DNA from 4 places in the Azospira sp. MPR-E4 genome. Region 4 is predicted to be linked to each of the others. Evidence: riboswitches for the same ligand, from Rfam matches in the RefSeq annotation. Region 4 holds a riboswitch; each other region holds the start of a gene.
The links. A riboswitch is a leader RNA that binds a small molecule or an ion and turns the genes downstream of it on or off. The one in region 4 is predicted to bind cobalamin.

Region 1 (5,903 bases), on a different contig from region 4:
GCCGGCCCCGGCCGTCCACCAGCAGGGAGGTGTAGGTCTGCTGGGACATGCTGCGGAAATCGGAAAAGCTCACCAGGCCGTCCAGGCCCGACATCTGGCCGACGTAGCCCAGGGTCAGGGTGGTGCCGGGCAGCTCCCGGCTGCTCAGCACGTAGGCGTCGAACAGGTTGGGGATGATGCGGTATTCGTAGCTGTTGATGAGGGGCGACTGGATTTCCTGGCGCCCCAGGGTCAGGCGGCTGCGGCCCCGGCTGTAGATGAGCTGGGCCTCGCCCCACAGGGAATAGGGGCGCTTGTCCAGGCCAAACATGTAGGCGTCGGTCTGGCGCGGATTGTCCCGGGCCAGGCCCAGGTCCTGGGTGGTGTACCAGGCGGCCCGCAGGCGCCAGCCCCGGTAGTCGCCGCTCTCCAGGCCCAGCTTGCCGCCGAAGCCGGCGGTGTTCTGGTTCGGCCGGCCGCCCTTCTTGTCGTCGAAGACGTACATGGCCTTGCCGTAGCCGAAGAAGGTGGTGCCAGCCAGGGCCTCCGCGGCATCGTCCCCGGCCCGGCCCTGGGTGGCGCCGCCCAGGAGGCAGGCCAGGCCGAGCAGGCGAAGGCAGCGCCCCACGCCCGCCCCTATTGCCATTCCACCCGGTTGCGGCCCAGGTCCTTGGCCCGGTAGAGGGCGGCATCGGCCCGGGCGACGATGTCCTTGGCCTGGTCGTCGGGGCGGTAGGTGGCGACCCCGAAGCTGGCGGTCTTCTGCCGCACCACCGGAAACTCGTTGAGCTCGAACACCCGGCGCAGGTCCTCGGCCAGCACCCGGGCCCCCGCCTCGTCCGTGTGGGGGCAGACCACCATGAATTCCTCGCCGCCCCAGCGGCCTGCCAGATCCGTCTCCCGGGTGTGGCGCTGCAGCAGCCGGGCCACTTCCAGCAGCACCTGGTCCCCCGCCTGGTGGCCGTGGCAGTCGTTCACCAGCTTGAAGTGGTCCAGGTCCAGCAGGATCAGGCTGAAGGGCTGGCCGAAACGCTGGGAGCGCTGGATTTCGCTTTCCAGCACCTCGTCCAGCTTCATGCGGTTGAACAGGCCGGTCAGCTTGTCGGTGACGGAAAGTCGCTCCAGCTCCCGGTTGAGGGCGCTCAGCTTGCGGTTGGAGTAGATGACCACGGCCAGGACGAAGGCGGCCACGGCCAGGCTCTTCCACAGCAGGCTGTAGTCGGTGTGCTGCTCCACCTTGATGGCCACGTGCCGGTTGGCGATGGCCTCCCGCTCCTGGGGCGTCACGGTGCGCACGCCCTTGTCCAGGATGTCCCGCAGCAGGGGTTCGTCCTTGATCACGCCGATGCGCAGCTGGTTGGTGTAGGCGGGAATCTGGCCGGCGATCTTGAGGTTGAACAGGCCTTCCTTGCGGATGGCGTAGGCGGCGACGATGAGGGAGCGCACCGTCAGGTCGGCCTTGCGCTCGGAAACCAGGGAGACGGCCTCCGGCTCGCTGCCGGTGAGGATCACCCGCAGGTTGGGGAAGTCCTTGCGGATGCGCTCCTCCACCATGGTGCCCCGGGGCAGGGCCACGATCTCGCCGCTGAGGCCGAGGAGGTCGCCGACGAAGGCGTGCTCCTCCCGGGTGACGATGATGTTGGGATCGGTGAACACGGGAGCGGTGAAATTCAGCCAGCGGTCCCGTTCCGGACTCTGGTTGAGGAAGCTCATGAGCTGGCAGCGCCCGGCCTTGGCGGCGGCCAGGCTTTCGTCCCAGGTCCGCACCGGCAGCAGCTCGATGCGCAGGCCGACCCGCTGGGCCACCAGCTGCACCAGGTCGGCGCCGATACCCTCGTGCCGCCCCTGCTCGTTGATGCGCTCGAAGGGCTCCCAGTCCGGATCGACGCACATCTTCACCGACCGCACCCTGTCCAGGTAGGCCTGCTCGGCAGCCGTGAAGACGATGGACGCCGGCTCGGAGGCGACGCCGGGCAGCGGACTCAGGGAAAGGCAGGCGGCGCACAGGGCCAGGGCTGTCTTGAGGGACATGGGGACTAGGCAGGTTGGAGGGATCGTCACTGCCGATGCCCGGGCAGCCTGGGCTGCGGAAGGCGCCATGCCGATCACGGCACGGGCTCCGGCCCATCTTTTTCTGCCGGCAGTATAACGGCCCGCCACCGCTGAATTGGCTCGACTATGTCACACCGCGGCGGGGGTCCGCTGTCCGGCCGGGCAGCCTGCCGCCTGCCGTTCCGGGCCGGAAACCGGGCGCCCGCCCCGACGGGGGGGGGCGAAGGCCGGCGCCTAGGCCAGACGCCGCCCCAGGGGCTGGGGCACGGGCACCGGGCGGCCGTCGTAGCCCACCGCCACCATGATGAAGCGGCCCCGGGTGCACAGGCGGCACTGGCCGGTGAGCAGGGCCTCGGCGTGCAGCAGCACTTCCACCGTCATGGAACTGTTGCCGATGGCCACCACCCGGGCCGCCAGGTCGGCGATCTCCCCCTCCAGCACCGGCGCGTGGAAGTCGATGCGCTCGGAAGCGGCCATCACCACAGGCATGCGGGCCTGGCGGCTGGCCGCCACCATGGCCGCCTTACCCAGCCAGGCCAGGGCCTGGCCGCCGAAGAGGCTGCCGTGGTGGTTGGTGTGGCCGGGAAAGACCATCTCCACCATGGCCGTCACCGGGCCGATGCCGGGCAGCTGGGCGAAGCTCTCATCGTCCTCCTGCAGCGGCGCCCCTGGACCGTCCACCGCCACCAGGGTGAAGTGGGCGGTGGCGCTGGTCTCCCGCAGCCCGGTGGCCAGGTCCTCCGCCGCCAGGGCCACCTCCACCTGCACCGAGCGCCGGCCCCGCTGCACCACCCGGCCGGACAGTTCCACCAGGCGCCCCTGGGGAATGGGCTTGCGGAAGTCGATGCGGCCGCTGCTGGCGGTGACCATGGGCCGGCGGGTCTCCCGGGTGGCCACCAGGAAGGCCAGCTTGTCCATCATGGCCATGGCGGAACCGCCGAAGAGGGTACCGTGGTGGTTCACCTGTTCGGGAAAGACCACGTCCACCATGAGGGTGGCCTGCTGCTGCCGCGGCGAAGTGGACGAAGTGGGGGCGGGATTGGCTTCTACGGGCTGGGCGGCCGTCCCCACGACGGCGCCGATTTCCATTGCTTCCATGCGCATGCGCAACTCCTTGGATGAAGCGGAGCGGGAGCATCGGAGAAGGGCGAACACCCCGGGCCGCGGCAAAGCGGCTCGGAGCGGCAGGCAGCCGAGAGCGGACAACGATGACAGTCAGGGAATGCGCGCATTTACCTTCCTCAGGGGACACCCCGCCCCAATTAGGATTGATATGAAGTAATGCCGCGGCAGGTCTCCTGACTTGCGGGTCGTCACGTTGCGCCAGCCTTCCCGGCAGTATCGCCAGTGGCAAAGAGTGGAGCGCAACGCTCGCCGCCTACAGTTGCGGGGGCAGTTCCGGACTGGAGTCGGGGCGTCGCCGCCCTGTCTCGCACCGGATTCCCTTTTCATCCCCTGGAGGGGGGAACCGAAGCGGGGCCAGTCTAACCCGCCCCGACCGATTCGCCAAACGCCGCGCCTGGCGCGGCGGATTGCCCAGCCCGGGGGGAGTGGGCTATCATCCGCCCCGATTCAGGTGCCGTGCCTCGCGCTCTGCGGGGACGGTGAAACGGGAAGCCGGTGACTCCAGGGACCACCCAGGACAGTCCGGCGCAGCCCCCGCTGCTGTAAGCCAGACGACGCTGCCTCACGCCACTGTGGTTCATCACGGGAAGGCCGGCAGGGAAGGATGAAGGCAAGCCAGAAGACCGGCCTGACATCACAAGTTGCACCATTCCCCGGGGTGACGGGAACGGTTCTGGTGATTTGCCGCCTCCTCGCTGTTCCATCCGCCGCGGCCCTTTATCCGACCTGCCACAACTCCCCCGCCTGGTGCGCCACCGTCATGCTCGCCGAGGGAGAGACTCATGCACATCATGGAAGGCTTCCTGCCCATCGAACACGCCGTGGGCTGGAGCGTCGCCGCCGCCCCCTTCGTCGCCTGGGGCATCCGTTCCGTGAACCGCCGCATCCGCGAAAATCCCGAGCAGCGCATGCTGCTGGGAGTGGCCGCCGCCTTCACCTTCGTCCTCTCGGCCCTGAAGCTGCCCTCGGTCACCGGCAGCTGTTCCCACCCCACCGGCACCGGCCTGGGCGCCGTGCTCTTCGGCCCTGCCGCCATGGCCCCCATCGGCGCCGTGGTGCTGCTGTTCCAGGCCCTGCTGCTGGCCCACGGCGGCCTCACCACCCTGGGCGCCAACATCTTCTCCATGGCCGTGGTGGGACCCTTCGCCGCCTACGGCATCTTCGCCCTGGCCCGCCGCCTCAAGGCCTCCCTGGCGGTGAGCGTGTTCCTCGCCGCCAGCCTGGCGGACCTGCTCACCTACGTCACCACCTCGGTGCAACTGGCCTGGGCCTTCCCCGATCCGGTGGGCGGCTTTGGCGCCTCCTTCCTCAAGTTCGCCGGCATCTTCGCCCTCACCCAGATTCCCCTGGCCATCAGCGAGGGCCTGCTCACCGTGGTCATCTGCAACGCCCTGGCCCGCTTCAACCCGCAGGAACTGCAGGACCTGGGCGTGGCCCCGGCGCCGGAGGTGCGGGCATGAAGCGCCACCAGAACCTGCTGCTGCTCATCGCCGTGGTGCTGCTGGCGGCCCTGCCCCTGTGGCTGGTGGAACGGCCCCTGGGGCCGGACGGCCAGCCGGCGGAAATCTTCGGCGGCGCCGATAGCGAGGCCCAGGCCCTCATCACCCGCATCGCCCCGGACTACCAGCCCTGGTTCCAGCCCCTGCTGGAACCGGCCAGCGGCGAGATCGCCTCCCTCCTCTTCGCCCTGCAGGCGGCCCTTGGCGCCGGCTTCATCGGCTATTACCTGGGCTGCGCCCGCACCCGGGAAAAGCTGCGCCGGGAACAACGACGCGGTGAAGCGGCGGCCCGGCGCGAAGACGAGGACCAGGAAGGGCCGGCGTGCTGATCGAGCAGTCGGCCTACGCCAACCGCTGGCGCGGCGTGGCGCCCCAGGCCAAGGGCCTCTTCGCCCTGGGCGGGGTGACGGCCGCCTTCGTCGCCGCCGCCACCCCGGCCGCCGGGCTCGGCGTGGCCGCCCTGCTGGCGGCCGTGACCATCGGCGGCGCCCGGGTATCGCCCCTGCTCTATCTGCGGGTGGCGGCCCCGGCCCTCTTCTTCCTCGCCATCAGCGCCCTCTCCCTGGCCGTCTCCGTGGATGAGGGCGGCCTGCAGGCCACCGCCGCCGGCACCCACCAGGCCGCCGTGGTGGCGACCCGCTCCCTGGGCGCCCTGGCGGCCCTGCTGTTCCTGGTGCTGACCACGCCCCTGAGCGACCTCATCGCCCTGCTGCGCCGCCTGCGCACCCCCGAGGTGCTGCTGGACATCATGGTGCTGTGCTACCGCACCCTGTTCGTCTTCGCCGCCGCCCTGCAGGACATGCGCGCCGCCCAGGCCGCCCGCCTCGGCCACCTGGACCGCAGCCGCCTGCTGCGCAGCCTGGGGCAGATGGCCGCCCACCTCACCCTGCAGGTGTGGCAGCGTTCCCACGCCCTGCACCTGGCGGCCCTGGCCCGCAACAACGACGGCCCCCTGCGCTTCCTCGGCAGCCGCCACCCCCACGCCCGGCGCGATGCCGGCCTGGCCGGCGTGGCCGCCCTGGCCCTGGTGCTGCTCGCCTGGAGCGGCCGGTGAGCGTGCCCCTGCTGCAGCTGGAGGACGTGCACTACCGCTACCCGGACGGCAGCGCGGGCCTGGCCGGCTGTTCCCTGGGCGTGGCCCGGGGCAGCCGCAACGCCCTCATCGGCGCCAACGGCTCGGGCAAGACCACCCTCTTCCAGCATTGCAACGGCCTGCTGCGCCCCGCCGCCGGCCGGGTGCACTACGCC
Region 2 (5,903 bases), on a different contig from region 4:
GAGTAGCGGCCCCGTTCCTCGGCCAGGTCGGTGGAGGCCCAGTAGGCGTGGTAGCAGACGGCTTCCATGGAGCGGTCGGCGAATTCCACGGCAGCCTCGGAGGCGTAGGGCAGACCCAGCCGGTGCAGGCAGTCGGAGAAGCCCATGATGCCCAGGCCCACCGGGCGATGACGCACGTTGGCGTTGCGCGCCTTGGGGGTGGCGTAGAAGTTGATGTCCACCACGTTGTCCAGGAGGCGCATGGCGGTGCGGATGGTGCATTGCAGCTTGGCCTGGTCCAGCACCAGCTGGCCGTCCACCAGGATCAGGTGGGCCGGCAAGTTAACCGAGCCCAGGTTGCACACGGCGGTCTCGGAATCGGAGGTGTTGAGGGTGATCTCGGTGCACAGGTTGGAGCTATGTACCACGCCCACGTGCTGCTGGGGCGAACGTAGGTTGCAGGCGTCCTTGAAGGTGATCCAGGGGTGGCCGGTCTCGAACAGCATGGTCAGCATCTTGCGCCACAGCTGCACGGCGGGAATGCGCTTGAACAGACGGATCTCGCCCCGGTCGGCCTTGGCCTCGTAGGCGTTGTAGGCGACTTCGAATTCCTTGCCGAACTTGTCGTGCAGGTCGGGCACGTCGCTGGGGGAGAAGAGGGTCCACTCGCCGCCGTTGATGACCCGCTGCATGAACAGGTCGGGAATCCAGTTGGCGGTGTTCATGTCGTGGGTGCGGCGGCGCTCGTCGCCGGTGTTCTTGCGCAGCTCGAGGAATTCCTCGATGTCCAGGTGCCAGCTTTCCAGATAGGCGCAGACGGCGCCCTTGCGCTTGCCGCCCTGGTTCACGGCCACCGCCGTGTCATTCACCACCTTGAGGAAGGGGATGACGCCCTGGCTCTTGCCATTAGTGCCCTTGATGCGGGCCCCCAGGGAACGCACCGGGGTCCAGTCGTTGCCCAGGCCGCCGGCGTACTTCTGCAGCAGGGCGTTTTCCTTGATGGACTGGTAGATGCCTTCCAGGTCGTCGGAGACGGTGGTGAGGTAGCAGGAAGAGAGCTGGGAGTGCCGGGTGCCGCTGTTGAACAGGGTCGGCGTGCTGCTCATGAAGTCGAAGGAGGAGAGCAGGTTGTAGAACTCGATGGCCCGGGCTTCCCGGTCGATCTCGTTGAGGGCCAGGCCCATGGCCACGCGCATGAAGAAGGTCTGGGGCAGCTCGATGCGGCGTTCATCCACGTGCAGGAAGTAGCGGTCGTAGAGGGTCTGCAGGCCCAGGTAGTCGAACTGCAGGTCCCGCTCGGCCTTGAGGGCGGCGGCCAGGCGTTCCAGGTCGTAGTCCTTGAGGCGGGCATCCAGCAGCTCGGCGTCCACGCCGGTGCGGATGAGGCCGGGGAAGGCTTCGGCGTAGCGGGCGGCCATGGCCTCCTGGCTGGCTTCCTCCCCCAGCACTTCGACGCGCACGCTGCTCAGCAGCAGGCGGGCAGCCACCTTGCTGTAGCCCGGTTCCCGCTCGATCAGGGTGCGGGCGGCCAGCACCAGGGACTGGCGCACGGCGGCCAGGGGCACGCCGTCGTAGAGGTTGTGCAGGGCCTGCTCCAGCACCGTTTCGGCAGCCACGTCGGCCAGGCCCTGGCAGGCTTCCCGGCATTGCTGCAGCAGGGCGGCCCGGTCCAGGGGGAAGCGGCGGTCGCCGTCCACCACGTGCAGCAGGGGGCCGGCGGCAGCGGGGGCGGCCACCGCCTGGGCGGCCCGTTCGGCGGCCCGCTTTTCCCGGTACAGCACGTAGGCCCGGGCCACGTCGTGCTCGCCGGAACGCATCAGGGCCAGTTCCACCTGATCCTGAATGTCTTCGATATGCACCGTGCCGCCACCGGGCAGGCGCCGGGTGAGGGCCTGGACGACGATGGCGGTGAGGCGGGAGACCAGGTCCCGTAGGCGGGCCGAGGCGGCGCCCTGGCTGCCGTGCACGGCCAGGAAGGCCTTGTTCATGGCGACGGAGATTTTTTCCGCATTGAAGGGCATTACCGAACCGTTGCGGCGGATGACCTCGAAGGACTGGGCCCGGCCGGCCAGATCGGCGGCGTTGGGCAGGCTGTCGTCCAGATTGTCGGAGGGTAGGTGGGATGACGCTTGGTGGGTGGCGAAGAGGCCGGCTTGCATCGTGGAACTCCCGTTATCAACGGAACGGGGGCCCAGGGCGGCGGGACTGCCGAGGCGCCGGCGGGCACGCCCATGGCGGCCGACAGCGGACAATCCCGATCCACCGGGGGGCACCCCGCCCCTGGTCAGACTGAAAAATTGGCGACGGCAGGTTTCCTGGCTCACGGGTCCTGGCCCGATGCCCGCCTTCCCGGTGGAACTGCCTCCCAGTGGCACGCGTGGACATCGAACTCGCCGTTTACAGTTGCGGGGGCAGCTCCGGCATGGGCGGAAAGTTCGCTGCGGATTCGCGGGGAATCCGTCTGATCCCGACTTCCTTGATCGCCGCACCGGATTCCCATTTGTCCCGAAATCGGGGAACCGTCGCGGAGGAGACTTTACCCCAGCCCTCAAGCGGAGGGCAAGGGGCTGGACACTACAGGTAGTAGTACGAGAGTAATAGACAACTACATATAGTGTATTTGGCGGCAGGGTCTTTTCCACAGCCGGGAGCGTTTTGCCCAGAAAACGGGCAGAGTGTTTAATCCCCAGTAATACTGTGGCTTTTCGCCGACTGTCCCGGAACGGCCCACAGACTTATCCACAGCTTTTGTGAATTAATGCGGGATTGATCGCCGAGACTAGGTGCCTTTGTCGGGCTGGCAGAAAAAATTTGGAGGCACCAAAGCGGTGGTGCCGAAGATCTGCTGGGGGCGGAAAAGTGGGGGAGTGGCAATCCATTTTTCCGCTGGCTGGGGCTGCCCTTTGCCGGTATCGCGCGGTGACGGCGGGCAGCCCCCTGGGAATTACAGGTTGTAACAGGTGCCGTTGCGGTCACTCCAGGACTTGCCGCCGGAGTTTTTGCAGTTGTGGCGGTCCTTGTGGTTGAGGACCTTGCCGCTGCATTTGCGGGCAGACCAGCAGGTCTGGCTTGCTGCCGCATCGGTAGCGGCAGGCATTTCCTTGGCCGCATCACTTTGGCCGGAGCTGGTTTGCTGGGGCGGAGAGGCCTCCTTCCCCTTTGCCGGAGTATCGGCGGCAAAAGCCGGGAAGGCGAGGGCGGTCAGCAGGGAAAGCATGGCAATCTTTTTCATCGGTGGCTCCTTTGGTGGTTGGCTGGATAAACAACGGTGAAGCAATGCTGCAGAGAAAATCGCTGCAGCAGGGAAGCGACACCAAGTGGTGCCGCAACTTCAATGACCATGCCGGTCGTTGAATTGGGAACAACTATTTGGCTCTTTGCCGGAACAGGCCCCGAGGGAAGGGCAGGAAAGCCACCCCTCGGGACTTTTCCCACTATTTCCCGGCAGTAAGGATTGCCCGCAGCGGCGGCAGGGGGGCACTCAGGTTGTGTAGCGGAATCTGCAGCCGCTGTTTGCCTTTGTAAGCGCCCCACAAGGTTCTGCTGGCGACGACCTGCAGAGGCTCTCCGGCCTTGGTGTCCTGACGCACCAGAAGGAGGTGGCGCAGAGATGGGTCGTCCAGCCTGCTTTCAATCGTGACCTCGGCCATTGCCGGAGCCCCCTTCTGGGCAGGATGAGTGGCTACCGATACCCGGGCACTGTCGGTGGATGCGGTCAGCCCGGATTTTTTGTTGACGCTGACGGCGTTCGCCTTCGCCAACTGGGCTTTGGTTCCCGCCTTGAAGACAGCGAAGTAGCTGCCGGACCAGGGCCAGGTGCCCCGGTTGTTTCCGCCGATCTTGGGATCATTGCCGTGGATTTCGTCCATGCCGCCGGTGTCCAGCGTGATAACGAAGCGATAGGGCGTGCCGTCGTCACCCGCCAGGCCGGTGGTTGGCCAGACTTCCGCTATTTCCTTGATTTGCCAGACCGGCAGATCCAGGGGCTGGCTGGTGGCGAAAGTGATCGGCTTGCCGATGGGCGCCAGGCTGGCCGGATCCAGCTTCTGGTAGGCGAACTTCACCTTGACGCCTTTGGCCACGGTATCCAGCGACAGGTTGTAGAGCTTCACCGCCACTCGCACCGGGGTTCCCTCTTCGACGCCGCCGGTCAGATAGGGGTAGGTCTTGGTTGCCTCGTCATAGGTGGCGGAGGTGACCGAGATGCCGCGCATCTGGCTGTAGCTGGACTCGTCCGGGTTGAGTATCCACTGGCTTTCTTCCCGGCTGTAGACCATCCGGTTCGGCAGGTTCAGCGCCGGATCTGGCCGCCCGCCGTAGGCGCTTTTCCACCAGCCGCGTCCGCCCATGGTGCCAAGGGGATCCACGGCGTGGGCGACCTTCAGTCCACCGTTCTGGGTGATGTAGATCAGGGAAAGGTAGTTGTAGGAGCGTTCCGTTGCCCAATCCACCTCGGGCTGGTTGAGGGTAATGCCCCGGGAGTTCTTGACCGAGCGTTCCGACAACTGGCTGTTTTCCCAACTGGCCTTGGCCGTCAGACTGACCGTGCCTTCCGTTTCGGCGGATACATCTACCAGTTCAATCTTGGCGCTGGCCTTGAAACCGACGGAGATGTCGCTGGAGTTGGACAGATTGTAGGAAAAGCTCTTTTCCGTGGATCCCCCGGCTTCATCGGTGTAGGAAAGTTCGAAGGTCTGCATATTGCCGTCGAAGGAACGCACTACCCGGCTGTTCAGCGGTTCGCGGACGGCCACCTGCTTGCCCTGGGAATCGTTGAACTTGAAATCGCCGAGATCCTGCGGGAAATTCGGGTCGGCAATATTCGGATAGCTCAGCAGGGTGTTGTTCATGTGGGAAGGCGAGAACCAGTCGACGGAGCGCCCGCCGGCCGAATACTGCATGAGCCTCCCGGGGATGAGCACGTCGTAGTAGGGGTATTTCTGGGGCACGCTCAGGTTCATGCCGTAGACCGGGTAACGCCAGATGTCGAGGGTCCGGGCATTCCAGATCAGATGGTCGTCCACTGAGGTGGTGGCGGAGCTCTGGGTCATCTTCGACTGGTAATGGGTGCTGATGTTGCGTTCCATCACCTGCTGCTCGTAGGAGAAAGTGGTCTTGGCGGTGGTGGTGGCTTCCACTTCGGCGATTTCCATGACGCCGCCGCCTACCGTGCCGCTGACGCTGAGGGAAGCGCTGGAGCCGAAGTCGGTGGCCATCTGGTCGGTGGTGGTCTGTTGCAGCGTTTCTTCCTTGCTGTCCACCAGTTGTACGGTGAAGTTGGTATCGCCCGAGACATCCACCACCTGGCACTGTTCATCGCCCGGCTTCATCAACAGGCAGTCCACGTGGCGCGGCGGCATGTAAATGACGTACTGCGGGTCGATCAGATCCTGCACCTGGATGTGCAGGGGTGTGCCCAGGTAATAGCTGATTCCCCGGCTATCCAGGCCGACGGCACCGGGCGAATACTGTTGGCCCGAGCTTTCAAAGATCGGTTGCCGGTCGCTCCAGGCCTGCTGGATCGAAAAGTTACCCTTCTCGGCGGAATACGTCGCCGTGGCAACCACCAACTGGGGAATGGAGGCCGTCTGGGTGGCATCGCTGCGGGTAGGAATGACGATGGCCAGTTGGTCCAGGGGAGAAACGTTGTCGTTCTGCAAACCGATGAAGTTGCCGATGGCCAATGCCGGTCCCACCCCTTCCGTCCTGGACGGGTATTCCCTGCTGCCAACTTGCTGCGCCGGACTTGCAGAGAACTGGGTGAGCTGGGGAGAGATGCTGACGATCTGGGTCCAGGTATTGCCCCCGGCGTCGGCCCAGGCAAGGGCCAACTGCCGGGTATGGAAGGCGAAGGCCGGATTGCTGCCCTGGCTGCTGCGGGGATCGAAATGGAAGAGGCCTGGTGCCATTTCAAAGAACGAACC
Region 3 (5,903 bases), on a different contig from region 4:
GCCCAGCACCGCATCGCCGCTCTGGCCGATGTAAAGCAGGGCCCCGGCCAGGGGGGCGGCGACGCAGGGGCCGACGATCACCGCCGACAGGGCCCCCATGGCGAACACCGCCGCCAGGTGGCCGCCGTGCAGGTGGCTGGCCTCTTCCGACAGCTTGCTCTGCAGGAAGCTGGGCAGCTGCAGCTCGTAGAAGCCGAACATGGAGAAGGACAGCACCACGAAGACGGCGGCGAAGGCGCCCAGCACCCAGGGATTCTGCAGGGCGGCGGAGAGCAGGGTGCCGGTGAGGCCGGCGGCCACCCCCAGGGCGGCGTAGGTCACCGCCATGCCCAGCACGTAGGCCAGGGAGAGAAGGAAGCTCTTGCTGCGGGAAACGTGGTGCCCCTGGCCAACGATGATGCCGGAGAGGATGGGGATCATGGGGAAGACGCAGGGCGTCAGGGCCAGCAGCAGGCCGAAGCCGAAGAAGGTGGAGACGGCCAGCCAGAAGCCGGCGTTCTGCAGCAGGCCGGCGATATGGCCGCTCTCGTCGCCGGCGGCGTCGGGCACCGCGGCCGGGGCGCTGCCCGGGGCCGGCAGGGTGACGCTGAGCTTTTGTTCCTGGGGCGGGTAGCAGACCCCGGCATCGGCGCAGCCCTGGGCCGTCACCTTGAGGGTGATGGGGCCGGACTGGTTGGCGCTCAGCGGCAGGCGGATGGCCACGCTCTTGTAATAGACCTCCACGTCGCCGAAGTTGTCATCGTGCTTCTGCTTGCCGGCGGGGAACACGGGGGTGCCCAGGGTGGCGCCCTCGGCGGCGAACCTGAACTTGTCCCGGTACAGGTAATAGCCCTTGGCGATGCTGTAGCGCACCTCCACGGTCTTGTCGTCCAGGGCCCGGGCTTCGGGCTTGAAGGCCACCAGGGGATCGAGGAATTCCTGGGCGGCCACGGGCAGGGCCAGGCCCAGCAGGATCAGGCACGGCAGCAGCCGGCGCCACAACGGGGAAATCAGGGAAGCAATCACGGCGTCACTCGGGGCGGGTCTCGGTCACGACCCAGTTGAGGTAATCGGGCAGCCCTTCGGCCACGGGCCAGGCAACGATCTCCGGCACATCGTAGGGATGCAGTTCCAGCAGGCGGGCCCGCAGTTCGGGGAAGCGGTCGGCGGCGGTCTTCAGCTGCAGGGGCGTCTCGGTGGCCATCTCCACCTTGCCCTGCCAGCGGTAGATGGAGGCGCAGGGCGCCAGCACGTTGGCGCAGGCCGCCAGACGGGCATCCACCAGGGCGGCGGCGAGGCGGGCGGCGGTTTCGCCGTCCGGGCAATTGGTCTGCACCAGCAGTACCGGGTTGGCTTTTTTAGAGGTGGTCATGGGGCCATCTTAGCCGAGAGCGGCGTTTCGCGTTTTGATCTGCCTGCGCCTGCCGCCATCTCAGCGCAGTAGGCGGCGCCGGGTCAGCACCAGGGCGACGAGGAAGGCGACGGCGGTGATGGCCAGCAGCACCGCCACGTGCAGCAGGGCATTGGCCGGCACCTGGCCCTGCAGCAGGGGCCGCACCAGTTGCACGGCATGGGTCAGGGGCAGTGCCTCGGTCAGCCCCTGGACCAGGACCGGCAGCTGTTCCCGGGGGAAGAAGACGCCGGAAAGCAGCATGGTAGGGGTGATGAAGAGGGTGAAGTAGTACATGAAGAAATCGTAGGAGGGCGCCAGGGCATTGACGATCAGGCCCAGGGCGGCAAAGGCCAGGCCGGTGAGCAGGATCACCGGCAGCACTCCCAGGGCCAGGGGCGAATGGGAGAGGCCGAGGACGAAGATCACCGTGAGGATGGCGCAGCCGGAAAGGAGGCTCTTGGTGGCGGCCCAGATCAGCTCGCCCAGCATCACGTCCTCCAGCTCCAGGGGGGCGTTGAGCATGGCCTCCCAGGTCTTCTGCACGTGCATGCGGGAGAAGGCCGAATAAAGGGCTTCGAAGGTAGCGGCGTTCATGGTGCTGGCGCACACCGTGCCGGCGGCCAGGAAGGCCACGTAGGAGGTGCCTGCCACCTCCGGCAACATGCTGCCCAGGCCGTAGCCCAGGCCCAGCATGTAGATCAGGGGGTCGGCCAGGTTGCCCAGGATGGAAGGCAGGGCCAGCTTGCGCCAGACCAGGAAATTGCGTTGCCACACGGGGAACCAGCGGGCGGAAAGGCGGGGCGGCGCGTAGAGGGAAGCGGAGGAAGTGGCGGCATTCATGGCGCCATTATCCGGCCTTGGCGCCCGGAAGGTAAGCACCCCGGTCGGGGCGGGGCCGCCGACCGGGGGCAAACGGGCCTCGAACGGGCCTCAGCAGGCGCTGAAAACCGTCTCCGTGCCTTGGTCCCAGCCATCCCAGAGAAAGTCGTCGGACTTGCCATCGGCAATCAGGCGCAGGGCGTAGCGCACCTGTTCCTCGTAGAACTGGCAGAAGGCACCAGTCTTCTCCATGCCGCCGTTCATCTCGTTGGCCTCCGCCGGGCAGGGACTGCCGCAGAAGTGGCGGATGGGGCAGGAGGCGCAGGGCTCGAACTTGTCCACGTCCCGCCCGGTGACTTCCTTGAAGGCTGGCGATTCCAGGGCGGCGGCAACGCCGTCGGTGAACAGGTTGCCGCCCTCGAAGGCCGGCAGGCCGATGAACTCGCTGCAGGGAAAGAGGCCGCCGTCTGCCGCCAGGGCGAAGAAGGCCCGGCCGCCGCCGCAGGGGGAGATGTCGCACATCAGGCGCCGCGCCGTGGGAGCCAGGATGGCCAGCAGGATGTTGGCGAAGTTGGCCACCACCAGCTTGCGCCCGGTCTCCCGGTACAGCTCGTGGGTCCGCTCCAGGGCGGCGATGAAGGCCCGGGCGAAATCCCCGTCCGCCGGCTTGACCCCCCGGGCGCCGGAAAGGGTGCAGCGCACCGCGTTGAGCATGCAAGTGGGCACCTGGTGGCGGTGGAACAGCTCCACCATGTCGGTGAGGTGGGCCAGGTTCTCCGTGGTGCAGGTGGTGATGACGCTCCAGGAGCCGTAACCCTGGAGCCGCTCCATGGCCCGCAGCACGTGCTGGTGCACCCCCTGGCCGGCCCAGGTGTGGCGGGTGGCGTTGGTGATGGGGGCGGTGGGACCGTCCAGGGAAAGGCCGATGCTGACGTTGCGCTGCATGAGGAAGTCGGCGGCGGCATCGGTGAGCAGGGTGCCGTTGGTCTGCACACCGAAGGCGAAATCGTCCTGGAACAGGTCGATGGCGGCAAACAGGGCCTCCCGGTTCATCAGGGGTTCGGCGCCGTGGAAGATGAGGCGGGGCTTGCGCGCCCCCTCGCCGCCGTCCATCACCGTGGCGAAGTATTCCTTCAGCCGCTGCAGGGCCCCCAGCAGCCGTTCCGCCGGCATATCGCTGCCGTGGCGGCGCAGGGTGTCGGGGATGTAGCAGTAGGTGCAGTCCAGGTTGCAGCGTTCCGTCGGGTTCACATAGACGCCGGAGGGCTTCAGCTCGAAGCGGAGGGCGTGGATTTCCTGGGCGAACTTCGCCGCCTGGGCCTGGAAGCGCTCGGCCAGCTCGCTGCCGCACAATTCCGCCTCCACCCGGTCCTTGTCCACCAGGGACCAGAAGGCGGTCTCCGGGTGCAGCAGGGCCACGTAGCGCTCATGGCCGATGTCGTAGGGCTGCAGCCGGGGCAGATGGGGAGCCGGACCGTTCACTTGGCCGCCTTCCGGTCCATCAGGACGTAGTGGGAGAGGCCGATGCCGTCCGGGTTGCAGGACTTGCGGCTGGCGATGACCGGGGCCGGGGCGGCGGACTGGGTGGGCTGGACAGCGGCCTGCTGGGCAGTGGTGGCTTGGCTGGTAACTTGAGTGGTGGCTTTCATGGGGTCCTCCCGCGAAGGTATGAAAAAAAAAAAGCAAAAGGGCTCCGGCGGCCTGTCTCGAAAGAAACATGCCGCCGGAGCCCTTTGCCTGGAACTCCACGACTTCCGCCCGTCTTCTGGCTTACGGATCGACCGGTCCTGCTACTGGGTTCCCCCTTCCCGCCGCATTTTCTGCGGCAGTGGGTGGCGTGGAAAAACTGCACCACGCCGTGGAACGACCGTCCCCGATTACAGCGGCGGGCCCGCCACGGAGTTGCACCGTGTTCCGAAAGCGGAAGCCGAATGGGGGCGGATTCTGGCCGCCGGCCCGGGGAGGGTCAAGGCCGACGGCAGCTGGATTTGATCCAGGTAAAGCGCCTCTGTCCGGGGTCGGATTTTTGCCCGGCAGCCCTGCGCTTGCCTCCTTTCCCTGCCCCCTTGCCCTGCCCCCTTCAGCGCCCGCCTCCGGGCCCGCCGATGGCCCGCAGGGGCGCCGCCGGGCGCGGTGCCTCGCCGCCCGCGGCGGACTCCGGCTTTCTCTGGGCAGCGCCGCAGATGCGCTCCGGGTCCAGCACCTGGAGGATTTTTTCCCTGTCCGGCTGGCGCGGCTTGATGATGGCCTGCACGTAGCCGGCGTCCTGGCGGATCATCTCCGGGATCGGCTCCAGGCGCTCGGCGTCGAATTCGGGCACGGCATAGAGATCGTCCACCAGCAGCCCCATGAGGCCGTCCCGCACCCGCACCACGACGATCTGGCTGTGGTTGTCCACCTCCTTGGCCGGGTAGTTGAGGAGGAAGCGCATGTCCACCACCGGCACCAGGGTGCCGCTGTCGCCGCCACCGCTCTGGAAGCTGATGACGCCGCAAAGATAGCGGCGGGAGCCGCTCATGGGGGAAAGCCGGGCCGGGTCCACCGCCTCCAGCACTTCGGCCGCCGGCAGGCCGTACACCTTGTCGCCGACGATGAAGGTGGCCAGCTCCACGCTCTGCCCGCCCCGGGCGTGCAGGTCGCCGTAGCTGCCTTCCAGCACCGCCGGGCGCCGCTCCCGGGGGGCCGCGGCAGCACTGCCGTCGCCCACGGGAACGAACACCAGGGCCACCACGTCGTTGCTGTAGTCGCCGCTGTTCTTGAATTCCCGATAGCCGAAGGAGGCGGTGCTGCCGACGATCCAGGTGCGCCCGGCCAGCTGCACCACCCGGGAGCGGCCCTCGCCGTTGGCGGCGGCGAAGAGGCTCTTGTCCACCTCCAGCAGGCTTTCCGCCGGGAAGCGTTCGTCGGAGGAGGCGATGATGCGGCCGCTGCGCTCGGCGAAGACGGCGAAGGCCCCGGCCTGGGGCGGCAGGGAATCGGCCAGCATGGCGGCGAACTGGGGCGCTGCGTCGAAGACGATGCCGATGCCGCCCACCACCTTGGCCGGATCGTCGGGATGACGGATGGCGGCGTTGTAGACGTAGGTGGGGCGGCCGCCGTAGAGCCAGCTCTTCTCGAAGGGGGAGACGCAGTAGTGCTGGGTGCTGGGCAGGTAGAAGACGGACTGGACCCAGCCCGCATCCACCTTCTTGCCCACCAGGTTGAGGCTGTCGCCGTGCAGGTTGGAAGCGGCGACGATGGTGCCGGAAAGGTCGTACACGAAAAGCCGGGAATAGACGGTGTACAGGCTGTTGATGTATTCCAGAATGCCGGCCATGGCCTGGGCCTCCGCCTCGCCGGGACGGCCGGCGGCCATGCTGCGGCGCAGGGCCGAGGTGAGGGCCCACCAGCGGCAGTCGTTGGCCCGCTCGTAGAGGTTGCGGTCCATGATGTCGATCATCAGGCGGGAGATGAACTGCACGTCCTGCAGGCTGGAGGAGATGGCGGTCTGGTAGAGGTCGGCGATGGAGCGGGCGAAGAGGTCGCTGGTGCGGTCGCCGGTCTCGGAAATCTGCTGCAGCACGGATTTGAGCTTGAGCAGGTCGCCCCGCTTGTCGGCAGCCATGATCTGGCCGTTCCACACCACCCGGCGCAGGGAGAGGTTGATGCCCTCGGCGCCCCGGGCGATATCGGCCAGGGCCGGGCAGAAGGTGTCGGCGTGGGCCAGCACGCC
Region 4 (5,903 bases):
CTGCTGGCCCTGGCCGTGCTGTTGCTGCCCCTGCTGCTGGTGGCCCTGCTGGTGCGTTTCACCTCGCCCGGGCCGGTGCTTTACTGGAGTGACCGGGTGGGGCGGCATAACCGCATTTTCAAGATGCCCAAGTTCCGCAGCATGCGGGTGGGCACGCCGGCGGTGGCCACCCATCTGCTGACGGACCCCAAGGCCTACCTGACGCCGGTGGGCTCCTTCCTGCGCAAGTCCAGCCTGGACGAGCTGCCCCAGCTGTGGAGCATCCTCAAGGGCGACATGAGTTTCGTCGGTCCCAGGCCGGCCCTGTATAACCAGGACGACCTGATCGCCCTGCGCACCGAGGCCGGCGTGCATGAGCTGGTGCCCGGCCTTACCGGCTGGGCCCAGGTGAACGGGCGGGACGAGCTGCCCATTCCCCAGAAGGTGGCCCTGGATGCGGAATACCTGCGCCGGCGCTCCCTCGCCTTCGATTGCCGCATCATCTGGCTGACCTTCCTCAAGGTGGTGCAGCGGGACGGCGTTTCCCACTGAGGCGGCGGGCGATGCTCTCCCCGCGCCAGCCGTTCGACGCCAGCCTGCTGCATGAGGCCGGCCTCAACCTGCAGGCCGTCTTCGACGTGGCGGCCCTGCCGGTGGAGGTTGCCGCCGCCCTGGAGCGGGCCGCCCCGGGCCACGGCCGGCGCCAGCTGATCCTGCTGGGCCACGGCGGCCGCCGCCTGTGGCAGGCGGTGCAGGCCGCCGGGCTGGATTCGGACCATCCCATCGACGATTTCACCATTGCCAGCGTGGGGCGCTGGTTTGCCGCCGTCTGTCCCGACCGGGACTTCCACCTGCTCTATCCCGGCGATGCGCCGGTGGGGCTGCAGCAGCTGGGGCGGCTGGCGGGCTGGCACCATCCCTCGCCCTTCATGGTCGGAGTGCGGCAGCAGTGGGGCTCCTGGTATGCCTACCGGGCGGCCCTGCTGGCGGACAGCGACTTCCCGCCGACGCCGCCCCTGCAGGAAGCCTCGCCCTGTGCCAGCTGCGCGCCCCGGGTCTGCATCGAGGCCTGCCCGGCCGGCGCCCTGGCCGGCGGCCGTTTCGACCTGGCCGCCTGCGTCGCCTGGCGCCGGCGGCCCGCCTCGCCCTGCCGCCATACCTGCCTGGCCCGGCTGGCCTGCCCGGTGGGCCGGGAGCACCGCTACGAGCCGGCCCAGATCCGCCACACCTACGCCCAATCGCTGGCGGCCATCGAGGCCTACTACTGAAGCGCCCCGCCGCCGGGAAATGGCCTGGGGGCCAGCAACGGCGGGGAGGCTGCGCTAGAATGGCCGGACAGACCAACAACAGGAACCCGCCATGGCCCGCCATACCAAGATCGTCGCCACCCTCGGCCCCGCTTCCACCGATCCCGTCACCCTGGAGCGCCTGATCCGCGCCGGCGTGGACGTGGTGCGCATGAACTTCTCCCACGGCACCGCCGAGGACCACATGGCCCGGGCCCGCACCGTGCGCGAGATTTCCGCCAAGGTGGGGCGGCCGGTGGGCATCCTGGGGGACCTGCAGGGGCCGAAGATCCGCGTCGGCAAATTCGAGAACGGCAAGATCCAGCTGGAGAAGGGCGACAAGTTCATCCTCGACGCCAACTGTGCCCTGGGCAACCAGGAGCGGGTCGGCCTGGACTACAAGGACCTGCCCCGGGACGTGGAGCCCGGCGCCGTGCTGCTGCTGGACGACGGCCGCATCGTGCTCGACGTGGAGCGGGTGATCGGTGCCGAAATCCACACCGTGGTGCGCCACGCCGGCGAGCTGTCCAACAACAAAGGCATCAACCGCCAGGGCGGCGGCCTTTCCGCCCCGGCCCTGACCGCCAAGGACATGGACGACATCAAGACGGCGGCCCAGATCGGCGTCGATTACATCGCCGTCTCCTTCCCCAAGAGCGCCGCCGACATGTACATGGCGCGCCAGCTGATGCGGGCCGCCGGCAGCCGCGCCCTGACCATCGCCAAGATCGAGCGCACCGAGGCCGTGGCGGCCCTGGATGAAATCCTGGACGCCTCCGACGGCGTCATGGTGGCCCGGGGCGACCTGGCCGTGGAAGTGGGGGACGCCGCCGTGCCGGCCCTGCAGAAGAAGATGATTCGCCACGCCCGGGAGAAGAACAAGCTGGCCATCACCGCCACCCAGATGATGGAATCCATGATCCAGTCGCCGGTGCCGACCCGGGCCGAAGTGTCTGACGTGGCCAACGCCGTGCTGGACGGCACCGACGCGGTGATGCTCTCCGCCGAGACCGCCAGCGGCCGCTATCCGGTGGAAACCGTGGAATCCATGGCCCGGGTCTGCATCGAGGCCGAGCGGTCCGCCGAAGTGACCCTGGACCGGGAATTCCTCGACCGGGTGTTCACCCGCATTGACCAGTCCGTGGCCATGGCCGCCATCTGGACCGCCCACCACCTCAAGGTGAAGGCCATCGCCGCCCTGTCGCAATCCGGTTCCACCGCCCTGTGGATGAGCCGCCTCAACTGCGGCGTGCCGGTCTATGCCCTGACGCCGGATGCGGAGGCCCAGACCAAGATGTCCCTCTACCGGGAAGTGACGCCCCTGCTCATGAGCCAGCAGCATTCGGACCGGGACGTGCTGCTCTACGAAGCCGAGCAGCTGCTGATGCAGAACGGCGCCGTGGCCAAGGGCGACCTCATCGTGCTGACCATCGGCGAGCCCATCGGCACCCCGGGGGGCACCAACACCCTGAAGATCGTCCGCGTCGGCGAGCACCAGATGCCGCCCCTGCGGGCCTGATAGTGCCCTCGCGGGCCTCGGGTCTGAATCCGCCGCCTCTGTTAAAATTCCCGTCGCCCCGGTCCGCCGGGGCGAATCGTCTCCGGGTGCCCGCAAGGGAGAATCGGGAACGCGGTGCGGCAGGCCTTGGGGCCGCCCATTCCGCGACGTGCCCAACGCTGTGAGGGGGACTGGGCCGGCAGATGCCACTGATCCGCGGATCGGGAAGGCGCCGGCACAGAGTGATCCCGAGTCAGAAGACCGGCCAGGAGACCCTTTCCGGCACGCACGGCCAGGCGCGCCGCCACCGATCTTCAGAAGGGGACTCCATGAAGACCGACCAGCACGATTGCAGCGTCAACAAAGTCATCTCCCTCGCCGGCTACCAGAACGAACACGAGTTCTCCGCCGCCGCCCGGGACGCCATCTACCACGCCATCTTCTCCCGCCGCGACGTGCGCGGCCAGTTCCTGCCCGACCCGGTGCCCCAGGAGGTGCTGGCCCGGGTCCTCACCGCCGCCCACTTCGCCCCTTCCGTCGGCTACATGCAGCCCTGGAGTTTCCTCCTGGTGCGGGAGGCGGAGACCAAGGCCCGCATCCACGCCGCCTTCCAGCAGGCCAACCAGGAGGCGGCGGAGAAATTCGAGGGCGAGCGCCAGGCCATCTACAAGGAACTGAAGCTGGAGGGCATCCGGGAAGCGCCCATCAACCTGCTCATCACCTGCGACCGGGACCGGGCCGGCCCGGTGGTCATCGGCCGCACCCACATCAAGGCCATGGACCTCTATTCCAGCGTCTGCGCCGTGCAGAACCTGTGGCTGGCGGCCCGCAGCGAAGGCCTGGGAGTGGGCTGGGTCTCCATCTTCCACCAGCAGGCCCTGCGCGAGATCCTGAGCCTGCCGCCGCGCATCATCCCGGTGGCCTACCTGTGTCTGGGCTACGTCAGCCACTTCAAGGAAAAGCCGGAGCTGGAAAGCGCCGGCTGGCGCCAGCGCCTGCCCCTGGCCGACCTGGTGTACGACGGCCAGTGGGAAAAGCCGGTGGAGGAGGAACTGCGCCAGGTTCTCAGCGAGCACCAGGCCAGGGCCCAGGAAAAACGCCGCTTCTAGGCATGCCTGCCTGAAGATGGCCGTGGTTGGGGCGTCTCCGGCGCCCTGGTCGCGGCCTTTGTCTTTCTTTTGCTGCCCGGCGGTCGCAGTACTCGCCCGGGGGGCAAAGCCACGATAAAATCACGGTCTTTCCCGAGCGCCACGACAGCGGGCGCCGATCACGCCAGAACAAACCGCATTGCCCATTGGAGGAACACCATGCCCATCGTATCCATGCGCCAGCTCCTGGACCACGCCGCCGAGAACGGCTACGGTCTGCCCGCCTTCAACGTGAACAACATGGAACAGGTCTGGGCCATCATGGAGGCCGCCAATGAACTGAACGCCCCGGTGATCATGCAGGCCTCCGCCGGTGCCCGCAAATACGCCGGCGAAGCCTTCCTGCGCCACCAGATCCTCGCCGCCCTGGAAGCCTATCCCCACATCCCCGTGGTGATGCACCAGGACCACGGCCAGTCCCCGGCTGTCTGTATGGCCGCCATCAAGTCCGGCTTCTCCTCCGTGATGATGGACGGCTCCCTGCAGGAAGACGGCAAGAGCGTCGCCTCCTACGACTACAACGTGGCCGTGACCCAGGAAGTGGTGAAGTTCTCCCACGCCATCGGCGTCTCCGTCGAGGCCGAACTGGGCGTGCTCGGTTCCCTGGAAACCATGAAGGCCGACAAGGAAGACGGCCACGGCGCCGAAGGCCACATGACCCGGGAAGACCTGCTCACCGATCCGGACCAGGCCGCCGACTTCGTCGCCCGCACCAACTGCGACGCCCTGGCCATCGCCATCGGCACCAGCCACGGCGCCTACAAGTTCACCAAGAAGCCCACCGGCGACATCCTGGCCATCGACCGCATCAAGGAAATCCACGCCCGCATCCCCAACACCCACCTGGTGATGCACGGCTCCTCCTCCGTGCCCCAGGAGCTGCTGGCCGAGATCCGGGAATTCGGCGGCGACATGAAGGAAACCTACGGCGTGCCCGTGGAAGAGATCGTGAACGGCATCAAGCACGGCGTGCGCAAGGTGAACATCGACACCGACATCCGCCTGGCCATGACCGGCGCCGTGCGTCGCTACCTGTTCGAGAACCCCTCCAAGTTCGATCCCCGCGACTTCCTCAAGCCCGCCCGGGAAGCCGCCAAGAAAATCTGCGTCGCCCGCTACCAGGCCTTCGGCTGCGAAGGCCGGGCCGGCCAGATCAAGCCCATCTCCCTGGAGAAGATGGCCGAGCGCTACAAGAAGGGCGAGCTGAACCAGATCGTCAAGTAAGCAGGTTCGCCTTCCCAACCGCTGCCAGGCGCCGGATACTTCTCCGGCGCCCTTTTCTTTTTATCCGCCATGACCCTGCCCCTCGCCGAACACCCGCTGCGCCAGCGCCTCAATGACGAGGTCCATGCCCGCCCGCCCATGGCCCTGGAAGGGCCGGAGTGGATCAGCTACCTGGCGGTGCTGCACGAAGGCACCGAGGCAGCGGCCGAAGAAGCCCATCTGCAGCGCCTCTGCGCCGCCCTGGGGGCCAATCTCTGCCCCGTCATCCAGGGCGACCACTGGGTCATGGACGCGGGCCGCCTGCGCCTCAAGTGGGAGCGGCACAACGAATTTTCCGGCTACACCTTCTTCCTCGCCCGGGAACCCGGCGACGCCCCCGACACCACCGCCATTTCCGCCCTGCCGGCAGACTGGCTGGCGGGCCTGCCCGGCTCGGTGATGGTGGCCACCCATGTGGAATTCCGCTCCGCCGCCGACCTGGACCCGGAAGAACTGCTGGCCGACCTGCACCGCTCCGGCGACTCCTGGGTCGCCACCACGGTGGCCGACGGTGCCGCCTGGGTCGCCTCCGATTTCCAGCTGCACGACGGCTGGAGCCGTTTCCTGGTGCTGGACGAGCGCCTGCGCCACCGCCAGGCCGGGCGCACGGTGCAGCGCCTGCTGGAGATCGAGACCTACCGCATGATGGCCCTGCTGGCCTTCCCGGTGGCCAAGGAGGTGAGCCGCCTGCTGGCCCGGGCCGAGGGCGAGGTGGCCGACCTCATGGAC

Region 1: it holds a riboswitch for cobalamin, as region 4 does, so the genes downstream of both, AC1RTA_RS13830 (energy-coupling factor ABC transporter permease) here and bluB (5,6-dimethylbenzimidazole synthase) in region 4, are expected to answer to the same signal.
Region 2: it holds a riboswitch for cobalamin, as region 4 does, so the genes downstream of both, AC1RTA_RS07615 (ribonucleoside-diphosphate reductase subunit alpha) here and bluB (5,6-dimethylbenzimidazole synthase) in region 4, are expected to answer to the same signal.
Region 3: it holds a riboswitch for cobalamin, as region 4 does, so the genes downstream of both, cbpA (modified peptide precursor CbpA) here and bluB (5,6-dimethylbenzimidazole synthase) in region 4, are expected to answer to the same signal.

The regions. Positions count from the first base shown of each region.
Region 1 covers NZ_JBXAST010000057.1:3,271-9,173, forward strand. The annotation lists gene AC1RTA_RS13815 (OprD family outer membrane porin) at 1-607, opposite strand, end outside; gene AC1RTA_RS13820 (diguanylate cyclase) at 616-2,010, opposite strand; gene AC1RTA_RS13825 (acyl-CoA thioesterase) at 2,266-3,135, opposite strand; cobalamin riboswitch at 3,303-3,519, opposite strand; cobalamin riboswitch at 3,589-3,802, shown strand; gene AC1RTA_RS13830 (energy-coupling factor ABC transporter permease) at 3,939-4,616, shown strand; gene AC1RTA_RS13835 (energy-coupling factor ABC transporter substrate-binding protein) at 4,613-4,984, shown strand; gene cbiQ (cobalt ECF transporter T component CbiQ) at 4,978-5,709, shown strand; gene AC1RTA_RS13845 (energy-coupling factor ABC transporter ATP-binding protein) at 5,706-5,903, shown strand, end outside.
Region 2 covers NZ_JBXAST010000017.1:50,706-56,608, reverse strand. The annotation lists gene AC1RTA_RS07615 (ribonucleoside-diphosphate reductase subunit alpha) at 1-2,138, opposite strand, end outside; cobalamin riboswitch at 2,268-2,518, opposite strand; gene AC1RTA_RS07610 (hypothetical protein) at 2,924-3,211, opposite strand; gene AC1RTA_RS07605 (hypothetical protein) at 3,414-5,903, opposite strand, start outside.
Region 3 covers NZ_JBXAST010000016.1:4,327-10,229, reverse strand. The annotation lists gene AC1RTA_RS07070 (protein-disulfide reductase DsbD) at 1-1,005, opposite strand, end outside; gene cutA (divalent-cation tolerance protein CutA) at 1,010-1,351, opposite strand; gene AC1RTA_RS07060 (ABC transporter permease) at 1,412-2,212, opposite strand; gene cbpB (peptide-modifying radical SAM enzyme CbpB) at 2,303-3,673, opposite strand; gene cbpA (modified peptide precursor CbpA) at 3,670-3,840, opposite strand; cobalamin riboswitch at 3,931-4,131, opposite strand; gene AC1RTA_RS07045 (chemotaxis protein CheW) at 4,272-5,903, opposite strand, start outside.
Region 4 covers NZ_JBXAST010000043.1:7,315-13,217, reverse strand. The annotation lists gene AC1RTA_RS12380 (sugar transferase) at 1-531, shown strand, start outside; gene AC1RTA_RS12375 (hypothetical protein) at 543-1,247, shown strand; gene pyk (pyruvate kinase) at 1,339-2,784, shown strand; cobalamin riboswitch at 2,852-3,047, shown strand; gene bluB (5,6-dimethylbenzimidazole synthase) at 3,093-3,872, shown strand; gene fba (class II fructose-bisphosphate aldolase) at 4,071-5,135, shown strand; gene AC1RTA_RS12355 (DUF3422 family protein) at 5,205-5,903, shown strand, end outside.